DNA from 2 places in the Enterocloster clostridioformis genome. Region 2 is predicted to be linked to the other one. Evidence: a T-box and tRNA genes for the amino acid it is inferred to sense, from the RefSeq annotation. Region 2 holds a T-box; the other holds one or more tRNA genes.

The links. A T-box is a leader RNA that pairs with one kind of tRNA and senses whether it is charged. The one in region 2 lies ahead of pheS (phenylalanine--tRNA ligase subunit alpha), so its partner is inferred to be a tRNA-Phe.
Region 1: it has a tRNA-Phe gene. The T-box ahead of pheS (phenylalanine--tRNA ligase subunit alpha) is inferred to sense a tRNA for this amino acid. The anticodon was not compared.

The regions. Positions count from the first base shown of each region.
Region 1 covers NZ_JAIWZC010000001.1:3,693,402-3,698,086, reverse strand. Annotated here, with positions in the region: gene LA360_RS18620 (DUF3842 family protein) at 567-989, shown strand; gene LA360_RS18615 (hypothetical protein) at 976-1,218, shown strand; gene LA360_RS18610 (DUF5050 domain-containing protein) at 1,245-3,050, opposite strand; tRNA gene LA360_RS18605 (tRNA-Phe) at 3,189-3,261, opposite strand; tRNA gene LA360_RS18600 (tRNA-Lys) at 3,268-3,340, opposite strand; tRNA gene LA360_RS18595 (tRNA-Met) at 3,368-3,441, opposite strand; tRNA gene LA360_RS18590 (tRNA-Tyr) at 3,494-3,575, opposite strand; tRNA gene LA360_RS18585 (tRNA-Val) at 3,619-3,691, opposite strand; tRNA gene LA360_RS18580 (tRNA-Asp) at 3,729-3,802, opposite strand; rRNA gene LA360_RS18575 (23S ribosomal RNA) at 3,881-4,685, opposite strand, start outside.
Region 2 covers NZ_JAIWZC010000001.1:204,477-209,161, reverse strand. Annotated here, with positions in the region: gene pheT (phenylalanine--tRNA ligase subunit beta) at 1-532, opposite strand, end outside; gene pheS (phenylalanine--tRNA ligase subunit alpha) at 581-1,600, opposite strand; T-box leader at 1,752-2,023, opposite strand; gene LA360_RS00910 (DNA-3-methyladenine glycosylase family protein) at 2,187-3,134, shown strand; gene LA360_RS00905 (biotin transporter BioY) at 3,141-3,752, opposite strand; gene LA360_RS00900 (hypothetical protein) at 3,798-4,388, opposite strand; gene LA360_RS00895 (SDR family oxidoreductase) at 4,412-4,685, opposite strand, start outside.

The sequences.
Region 1 (4,685 bases), 3.5 Mb from region 2:
TGATGACTCCGGCTGCTGTAATGATTCCGGCCGCTGTAGTGATTTCGGCTGTTCTGCGGAATCCGCTTCCTACTGAATATGTCCGCCGCCGGAATCCTGTAAAAAACGGGAAAATAAAAACCCCTGGACATATTCATATGTCCAAGGGTGCATTCACACGGTTCCACCTTGATTTTCACTCATTTATCCCTTAACGCGGGGTACGGCGCCATTTCCCATCCTTCTTTGTGTAGTAACACCTGCCCGGACATCCCTGACGCGGCTCAGGACCGGTCTTCGTCAGTCTTTGGTATGCGGCCTTTCCACCAACCGGCCTGCTCTCTGGATACTTCCCACTGACTACTGTTTCCCTCAATGCCTTTGCTTCTTATTGCTAATCTTGATTATATCACCTGACTCTGATTTGTCAAGACCGGCTTACACTGCTTTTTATTCCCATATAAGATCGTTCCGTTCATCTTTATCCACAATTTCACCCTCATTCCCCACCCATCTGTGGATAACATTTACTTTCCCCCACATTTCTGTTAAAATATATCCAGCACAAAAGAAAAGAAGGTGAATCCATGAAAATTGTCATCATAGACGGACAGGGCGGAAAAATGGGAAAGTCAGTCATTGAGCAGCTGAAAAAGCGCTTCCCAAGTCTGGAGACATATGCCATCGGAACAAACAGCATTGCCACCTCCGCCATGCTGAAGGCAGGCGCCACCTATGGCGCTACGGGTGAAAACCCGGCCATAGTCAATGCTCAGGATGCAGATATCATCATCGGCCCTATCGGCATTGTCATGGCGAATTCCCTTTTAGGGGAAATTACGCCTGCCATGGCCACGGCCATCGGCATCAGTAAAGCATATAAGATACTGATTCCGGTGAACCGGTGCAATCACTACATCGTAGGCTGCCAGAACAGCACCTTATCTGACTATATCAATATGGTATGTGATGAAGTAGGAAAGGAAGCAGGTATCAATGAGAACCATTGAATTTAAGATGGAACGCCAGGGCCTTGTGAACAAAGGCGATAAAGTAAAAATAATCGAGCGGGAAGGAACCAGCAGCTACAGTTATATCATCGACCCTGCTGTAGCTATGTCCGGCTGCTTCGCCGCCCGTTACCGTATCAAGTCTGAATACGGAATCGTAAAAGACATCCGCGAAAATTCACGGGGTTTTTATGTGATAGTAGATTTTGATGAGGACGAACCCCGTTAACAGGTAACACTTCTCTTAATCCAATTTTAACCCAGGGGCACTATCTTCACCTCTGCGGACGATTCCGTTACCGGCGGAATGGTAGGAGCCGGAGCCGGCAGCGTGTGAGCAGCTGTTTCCGTATGAGGCCCTTCCGTACTGATTACAGGGTCATTATCCACAGAAGGCTCCACCGGTGAAACAGTTTCCGCAGAGGAAGGGGGCATGGTCTCAATTGGCTGAATAATGTCCCCTGACTCCTGGGCCTCGCTGCTCTCCTGTGTTTTTGCAGAAGGAACCATATCAATCAGGCTCCTGTCACCGGCATCCAGTTCAATGGCTTTGCTCCACAGAATACTGGTTATTCCGCTGTTTCTGTCCCACTCACAATCATGCCACAGGCAAATGACCTTACCATCCTTAGCCATAATGATTTCCAGCATATCATTTCCGTCCACATGCTTTCCGGTCCGCGCGGCTGTATCATTTATCTGATAAATATTCCCGTCTCTTGATATTATAGCAGCTGTCCCATAGGCCTGTTTCCAGATAGCCGGATTGTATTCCCCAAATATCTGTCCCTCATCCTCGTAGTAGTACATATTCTGCATCACACCGGGGAAACGCTCCGACACTGCCTGTTTATTCTGTCCATTCAAATCCGTCCTGAATATCTGGCTGTACCATTCTCCTCCCGTACCTTTATCCACATAACTGCTGTAATAAATCTGATTATCCACAATGCAATAGCTCTGTACACCATAGTTTTCCCTGATAATGGCAGTATCGTTCCCTTCGCTCTTTGCACTGACAGAAGATTTTGTTCCGCTGCCGCTCAGATAATACGTCTTTCCTCCTATAGTTACCTGGCCATGTTTTACATATTTTATCTTTCCGTCTTCCTCAATCCGGTAAACACGGTCCCCAATGCTGACACTGCTGCCGCTTTCAGCCACTGCAGGATTGCCCATGTCATCTACCAGATAACAATTTCCATCCTTTATGACCACCGAATATCTGGCTTCCCCAGTGGCCACCTCGGTGCCTGAGGTGGTGCTGTAAATCTTCCCGGCCCGGGAGTAATAGATTGTATCCCCCATCACCATATACCCGTCCACGTTCTCCGCAATCAGCTCTTTGGTATCGCTTCCCGGCCTCATCCTAAACAGCTTATCGCAAAGCCCCCTCTCAGCCTCGGAAAGGCCCTGTTTCTGGCTTTCCTTTACCTTAGGCAGGAAATATACGTAATCGCCGTAAGCACGCATAGAATTCCTTGTGGTCTTTTCCGAGGCCGTCTCCCCTCCCAGTACCATCACCTTGTTCTCTACGGTCTTGCGGTACAGGATGGTCTTAAACAGTCCTGCGTCTTCCGCCCTCAGATAACACCAGAACGCATTGGTCCTCACCAGGCTGTCCAGGTTTTCTCCTGTACTCTCAGGTTTGTAGTCCAAATCAATTTGGATATCCTTCAGATAGCCCTTTGTATCGTGGCAGGTATAGGTCTGGCCCTCCTGTTTTAATACCCCGGTGGCCATGATACCGTCGCTGTCAAAGTAATACAGAAACCCCTCTATATCCTTCCACTGGTCCGTCACGTACTCTTCTTCATCCAAATAATACATCCATCCATTATCAGTCTCATTCCATCCTGGCTTTGGTTCCTCCCTGGTATCTATGGTAATGGAAGGCATCTCCTTCTGCTCAGTACTGAAATCCAGATTTTTATAATCTGACCGTATTTTCCCAACCACTGACATAACAACATACACGGCTGCCGTCATAATAACAGCTGCCATAATAATCAAAAATACAGTCTTGATTGGTGAATCCTTTTTTTTGCGCCGTCTGCTCATTAATTTTCCCCTGGTATCTTTTGTTAGTAGTATACTTAATTCTTAAAACATTATTTATACTATCAGACTTTCGGCTTTTTTACAATGAAGTAAATCTTACAATAAAAAAGCACCCATCCGTCAAGGATAAGTGCTGAGTGCCCAAAGTCGGAATCGAACCAACGACACGAGGATTTTCAGTCCTCTGCTCTACCAACTGAGCTATCTGGGCATCTGATGAGCGTGCCGGGATTCGAACCCGGGACAACTTGATTAAAAGTCAAGTGCTCTACCGACTGAGCTACACGCCCATAAGGTTTAAGTTTTTACAAAAAAAATTGCGGGGGCAGGATTTGAACCTACGACCTTCGGGTTATGAGCCCGACGAGCTTCCAGACTGCTCCACCCCGCGCTAATATATAATTATAAATGTTTTAAAATGTTTTGTCAACCAACATTTTAAATGGGCGAAGGTGGATTCGAACCACCGAAGGCATTGCCAGCAGATTTACAGTCTGTCCCCTTTGGCCACTCGGGAATTCGCCCTTATTGAATTAGTATATACACTTTTCTGTAAAAAATACTTAAATGGGGCCTACAGGGCTCGAACCTGTGACCCTCTGCTTGTAAGGCAGATGCTCTCCCAGCTGAGCTAAGACCCCAATAGGTATCTCTTTCAGCGTGTATATGAAAGAAAAACGACCCGGAACGGGTTCGAACCGTCGACCTCCGCCGTGACAGGGCGGCGCTCTAACCAGCTGAGCCACCGGGCCATTAAAGGCATATACATACCTTCAAAACCGCATATTGAATTCCGATTGCTTCACAAACCAACTTTTTCCCTTAACCTTTTGGATAAGCCCTCGACCGATTAGTATTAGTCAGCTACGTACATTACTGCACTTCCACCTCTAACCTATCTACCTCGTCGTCTTCAAGGGGTCTTACTCGCTTTCGCGATGGGATATCTCATCTTGAGGGGGGCTTCACGCTTAGATGCCTTCAGCGTTTATCCCGTCCAGACTTGGCTACCCTGCCATGGCCTTGGTAGGCCAACAGGTACACCAGCGGTCTGTCCATCCCGGTCCTCTCGTACTAAGGACAGCTCCTCTCAGATATCCTGCGCCCGCGCCGGATAGGGACCGAACTGTCTCACGACGTTCTGAACCCAGCTCGCGTACCGCTTTAATGGGCGAACAGCCCAACCCTTGGGACCTGCTACAGCCCCAGGATGCGATGAGCCGACATCGAGGTGCCAAACCACTCCGTCGATGTGAACTCTTGGGAGTGATAAGCCTGTTATCCCCAGGGTAGCTTTTATCCGTTGAGCGATGGCAATCCCACTTTCATACCACCGGATCACTAAGTCCTACTTTCGTACCTGCCCGACCCGTCGGTCTCGCAGTCAAGCTCCCTTATGCCTTTGCACTCTCTGGATGGTTTCCAACCATCCTGAGGGAACCTTTGAGCGCCTCCGATACCCTTTCGGAGGCGACCGCCCCAGTCAAACTCCCCGCCTGACATTGTCCCCCGCCCGGCTCACGGGCGCAGGTTAGAAACCCAATATCGCAAGGGTGGTATCCCAACATTGGCTCCACACAGACTGGCGTCCATGCTTCTCAGCCTCCCACCTATCCTGTACATGCAATACCGAAT
Region 2 (4,685 bases):
ACACCACGTCCCGCAGACCCATGATTTCCACTGCGTCGGAGCCGGGCACGCTGTCCCCCGGAAGGATGTAAATGCCGCTCTCCGGAGCGTCCGGGTACATATCCCTGCTGGCTCCCAGTTCCTCCACGGAACACATCATGCCGCAGGACTCCACGCCTCTTAACTTGCCCTGCTTAATCCTGATTCCTTCCTCAGGAAGGTCGCCTCCGTCATGGCCTCCTGCCACGCGGCCGCCGTCCAGCACCACTGGCACCTTTTCGCCTATGGATTTCTCCGTGATATTGGGGGCGCCTGTGACAATCTGCACCGGCTCTCCCTCTCCCACGTTAACCTGGCATACCACAAGTTTATCTGCATCCGGATGGCCCTTAACCTCAAGAATCTCTCCGACAACGATTTTTTCCAGGTTCTTATCCAGACATGTATAACCTTCTACCTTTGTTCCTGTGAGCGTCATGGCATCCGTGTATTCCTGGGCCGTGACATCCAAATCAGGGACATATGCTTTTATCCATGATAATGCTGTGTTCATGTGTTCTCTCTCCTTCTATGCTATGAATGTTTATCAGGGCGCATGATCTTAGAACTGTTTCAGGAAACGGATGTCGTTTTCATACAGCAGACGCATGTCGTCAATTTCATACTTAAGCAGGGCAATACGCTCCAGTCCCACGCCAAATGCGAATCCGGAATACGCATCCGGGTCAATACCGCACATCTCCAGTACATGGGGGTGCACCATGCCGCATCCCAGAATCTCTATCCAGCCCGACCCCTTACAGAACCGGCAGCCCGAACCGCCGCATTTGAAACAGGTCACATCCACCTCGGCGCTGGGTTCCGTAAAGGGGAAGTGATGGGGACGGAACTTTACCTTTGTCTCAGGCCCGAACAGCTCTCTGGCGAATTCGGCCAGGGTTCCCTTTAGGTCCGCAAAGGTGATGTTCTTGTCGATCACAAGGCCCTCAATCTGATGGAAGGAGGGGGAATGGGTGGCATCCACCTCGTCGGAACGGAACACGCGGCCCGGCGCAATCATGCGGATGGGAAGCTTGCCCTGCTCCATGGTACGCACCTGTACAGGCGACGTCTGGCTGCGCAGCAGGATGTTTTCATTGATGTAGAAGGTATCCTGCTCGTCCCTGGCCGGATGGCCCTTGGGAATGTTCAGCTTCTCAAAGTTGTACCTGTCGTACTCCACCTCAGGCCCTTCCACTACCTCATATCCCATGCCCACGAAAATGCGCTCCACCTCTTCCAGGGCAATGGTGTTAGGATGGCTGTGGCCCACATTGTTCTTCCTGGCCGGAAGGGTGACGTCGATGACCTCCCTTTTTAACTGCTCCTCTCTGGCCTTCTTGGCCAGGGCAGTCCTGGCCTCCTCCAGCCTTCCCTCGATAAGACCCCTGACATCATTGACCATCTGGCCCACCTTTGGCCGGTCCTCCGGGGCAACATCCTTCATGCTCTTTAACAGGTTCGTCAGTTCTCCCTTCTTACCCAGATAAGATACACGGATGTCATTCAGTTTCTCCAGCGCTTCAGAAGATTCAATCTGCCTCAGCGCTTCTTCTTTGATTTTCTCTAACTGCTCTTTCATGGCTTCTCCTTTTCTTTGTAACAAGATAGAATCCTGCTTCCGGGATGGTCCGCCTGCATCAGACTTTCTTTAACGCCCCAATCCCCGGAAAGCATTATTGTTTCACGGGACCCGCGTTCCAGGAAAGAAAAAAGCCCCGTCTCTTCATTGCTGAAGGGACGAGACTGTAAACTCGCGGTACCACCCTGCTTCCTGTATCATCCCCGGACCTGCACCCGGAATATACAGACACTTGATGCACGTAACGTGTGCCAGCGTCACAGACTACCGGAATCCTTCCACAGATTGGTGAAAGCATCCTTTTGCCTGTACGGCTCCGGTGGGAATTTCAACCGTCTATCTGAACCCGGGCAGGCTTTCAGCCGGCGGCCTCCCCTCTCTGATGGAAAATAAACGTCTACTATGCACCTTCATCGCTTTTGAATTATCAAACCTAACCTACATTCTAGTCACATTTTCTGAAAATGTCAAGCGGAAAGCCAGAAAATCACATTTGACTTTGAAAAAAAGAAGGGGTAAAGTTATATTCAGGGATCATTTTGTGCTGGTCCTTCCAAAATCCCATACAAAAGAAAGGCGTACCCATATGATTCATCGTTATGAAGCTCCCTGCATGGACCTGCAGCAGATTCACCAGTCCGGCCAATGTTTCCGCATGGTTCCCCTGCCGGAGGATACATACCCTTCAGAGGCCAAGAACGGTTACCGGCTTATCAGCGGCCTCCGCGTCCTGCGTGCATGGCAGGACGGCACGTCCATCTGCCTGGACTGTCCCCATGAGGACCTTTCCTTCTGGCTGTCCTATCTGGATATGGACCGGGATTACCAGGCTGTCATTGACTCCATTGACCGGGAAAATTCCTATCTTACGGCCGCCGCCATGAGCGGGGCAGGCATCCGTATCCTGCGCCAGGACCCCTGGGAGATGATCATTACCTTCGTGATCTCCCAGCAAAAGACCATTCCGAACATACGTCAGCTGGTGGAAGCCCTCAGCAGCCGGTACGGCACTGTCCTGGAGGACGGACAAGACCAGGGGAAAGAAGATGACCGGGGGAAAGAAAAGGACCCTGTAAGGTGCCTTCCGCCGGCCTGCTCCTTTCCTGCCCCCAGCCAGCTCTGCCTTGCTTCCCTGGATGATTTAATGGGGCTTAAGCTGGGATACCGGGCCAAGTACATCCACAGGCTCTGCCAGGACGCGGTTTCCGGCAGGCTGGAGCTGTCCCATCTGAGTGCCCTGGACTATGAGGGCGCCATGGAATATCTCACCGGATTTTACGGAATCGGAAAAAAGGTAGCCAACTGCGTATGCCTTTTCGGCCTCCACCACATAGACGCGTTTCCAGTGGACACATGGATTGAAAAAATTCTGATGGAACAGTATTTTGACAGAAAAAAATACCGCTGTATCCCCAAAAACCGTCTCTGCGAAACAATCGTAGAGGATGTGTTCGGGCGATACAGCGGCTGTGCCGGCATCATGCAGCAATACATTTTTTATTATGAGCGCAGCGTCAGGCAAGGAAGGGAATGAGCTGTGTCACTCCATAAGCCGCCCCATGGACGGACGCAGGCGTCCTGCCACCGTCACTGCCAGGATGCAGAGTATATAGTCCGGAATCATGGTGGGCAGGCAGTATACCGCAAAAATGGCGCCCCATCCCACTGTGTCGGGAGTCACCGCCACAAAGTGGGTGATGAAGTAAAAGTAAAGGATTCCCATTCCGTAATAAATCACATAGCCCACCGTGGCGCTAAACAGGCAGGCCCCAGGCTTTACAGCGTGCATCCACTCCACTAGCTTTCCCATCACGTAGGCTGCCAGGGCAAATCCCAGCAGAAATCCAAAGGTGGGGCGTATCAAATAAGAGGGGCCTCCTCCCCGCGCAAAAACAGGGATTCCCATCAGTCCGATCAGAAGATAGGTGGACACGCTGAGAAAGGCCCTTCTGGAGCCCAGCAAAAGGCCTGCCAGAAGCACAAAAAACCACTGGAGGGTGAAATTCATGGTGTCCGCCCCCACCGGTATGACAATTTTAATAAAGGCTCCCACTGCCGTCAATGCCGTAAACAGCCCGCATACCGTCAGGTCTTTTGCTATTCCGTGCCGCTGCACCATTGTACGGCTTCCTGTACTGCTTCCCTGTCTCATCTGTTCCACTCCTTCTGTCTCATCAAAATCTGCCTTCCGGACAAATCACATCATGCCCAGCTCAAATATCTTCCATCTCTCCCGCAGCCCGGCTTCCCGGCCCACCGCAAAAACTCTGGTGAACTCGCCGTCCCCCCACTGAGAAGCCTTCTCAAGGGCCTTGGGAGACCATTTCTGGGAAAAGGAAACCCGGACCACCTTATACTCCTTATATCCGTAGGAGGCCGCCAGCTGGTCATAATGGGCTTTATGTTCCTCATATTCCTCCTGGGGCAGGGTCTTAAATTTGTGGACAATGTACTCCTGTATATAATATCCGTCCTTAAAATCCCTGTCCTCCTGGTCAAAGTTCAGGGCTTCCAGCTGATTTTGGGGGAACAGTCTCCTGCACATATCAAACTGCCCCAGGCCCTTATACTTATAAAACCAGGCGGCTGTCATCTGAGGCATGTCCGCGGGCATGGACTCAAATTTCACATGCCTTGGAAGCGCCTCATCCTGCACCGTATATTCACTTACCAGTTTTTCTCCGCCCCTTGCCCTGTTGGCCGCAGCCACACCGAACATGATGACCAGGCATAGCAGGGTCAGGCCGCAGATTCTGACAGCCTGGGACGATATGTTGCGTCTGCTCATATAATGCGTCCTTTCATAGCCTTTTAACACCAGGCCTGGGACATTTCCCTGTGTTCCAGGCAGCATTTGCGTATTCCCTCGGAGGTATTGAAGAACCGTATCCCATGGGACCTGATCTTGTCCGTATTCATGGTCAGATTCCTGGGACAGGAGGCAAAGCGCTCATCATTGCATTTCAATATGCTGCCGGAATCGCTTCCTGCCAATTCCCTGAGGAACAGCCTGGCCGTGTCAAAGGTGTTGTACCGGTTCTCACTTCCAAAGTTATAAACGCCTCCGGGAAGCCCCATGGCTTCT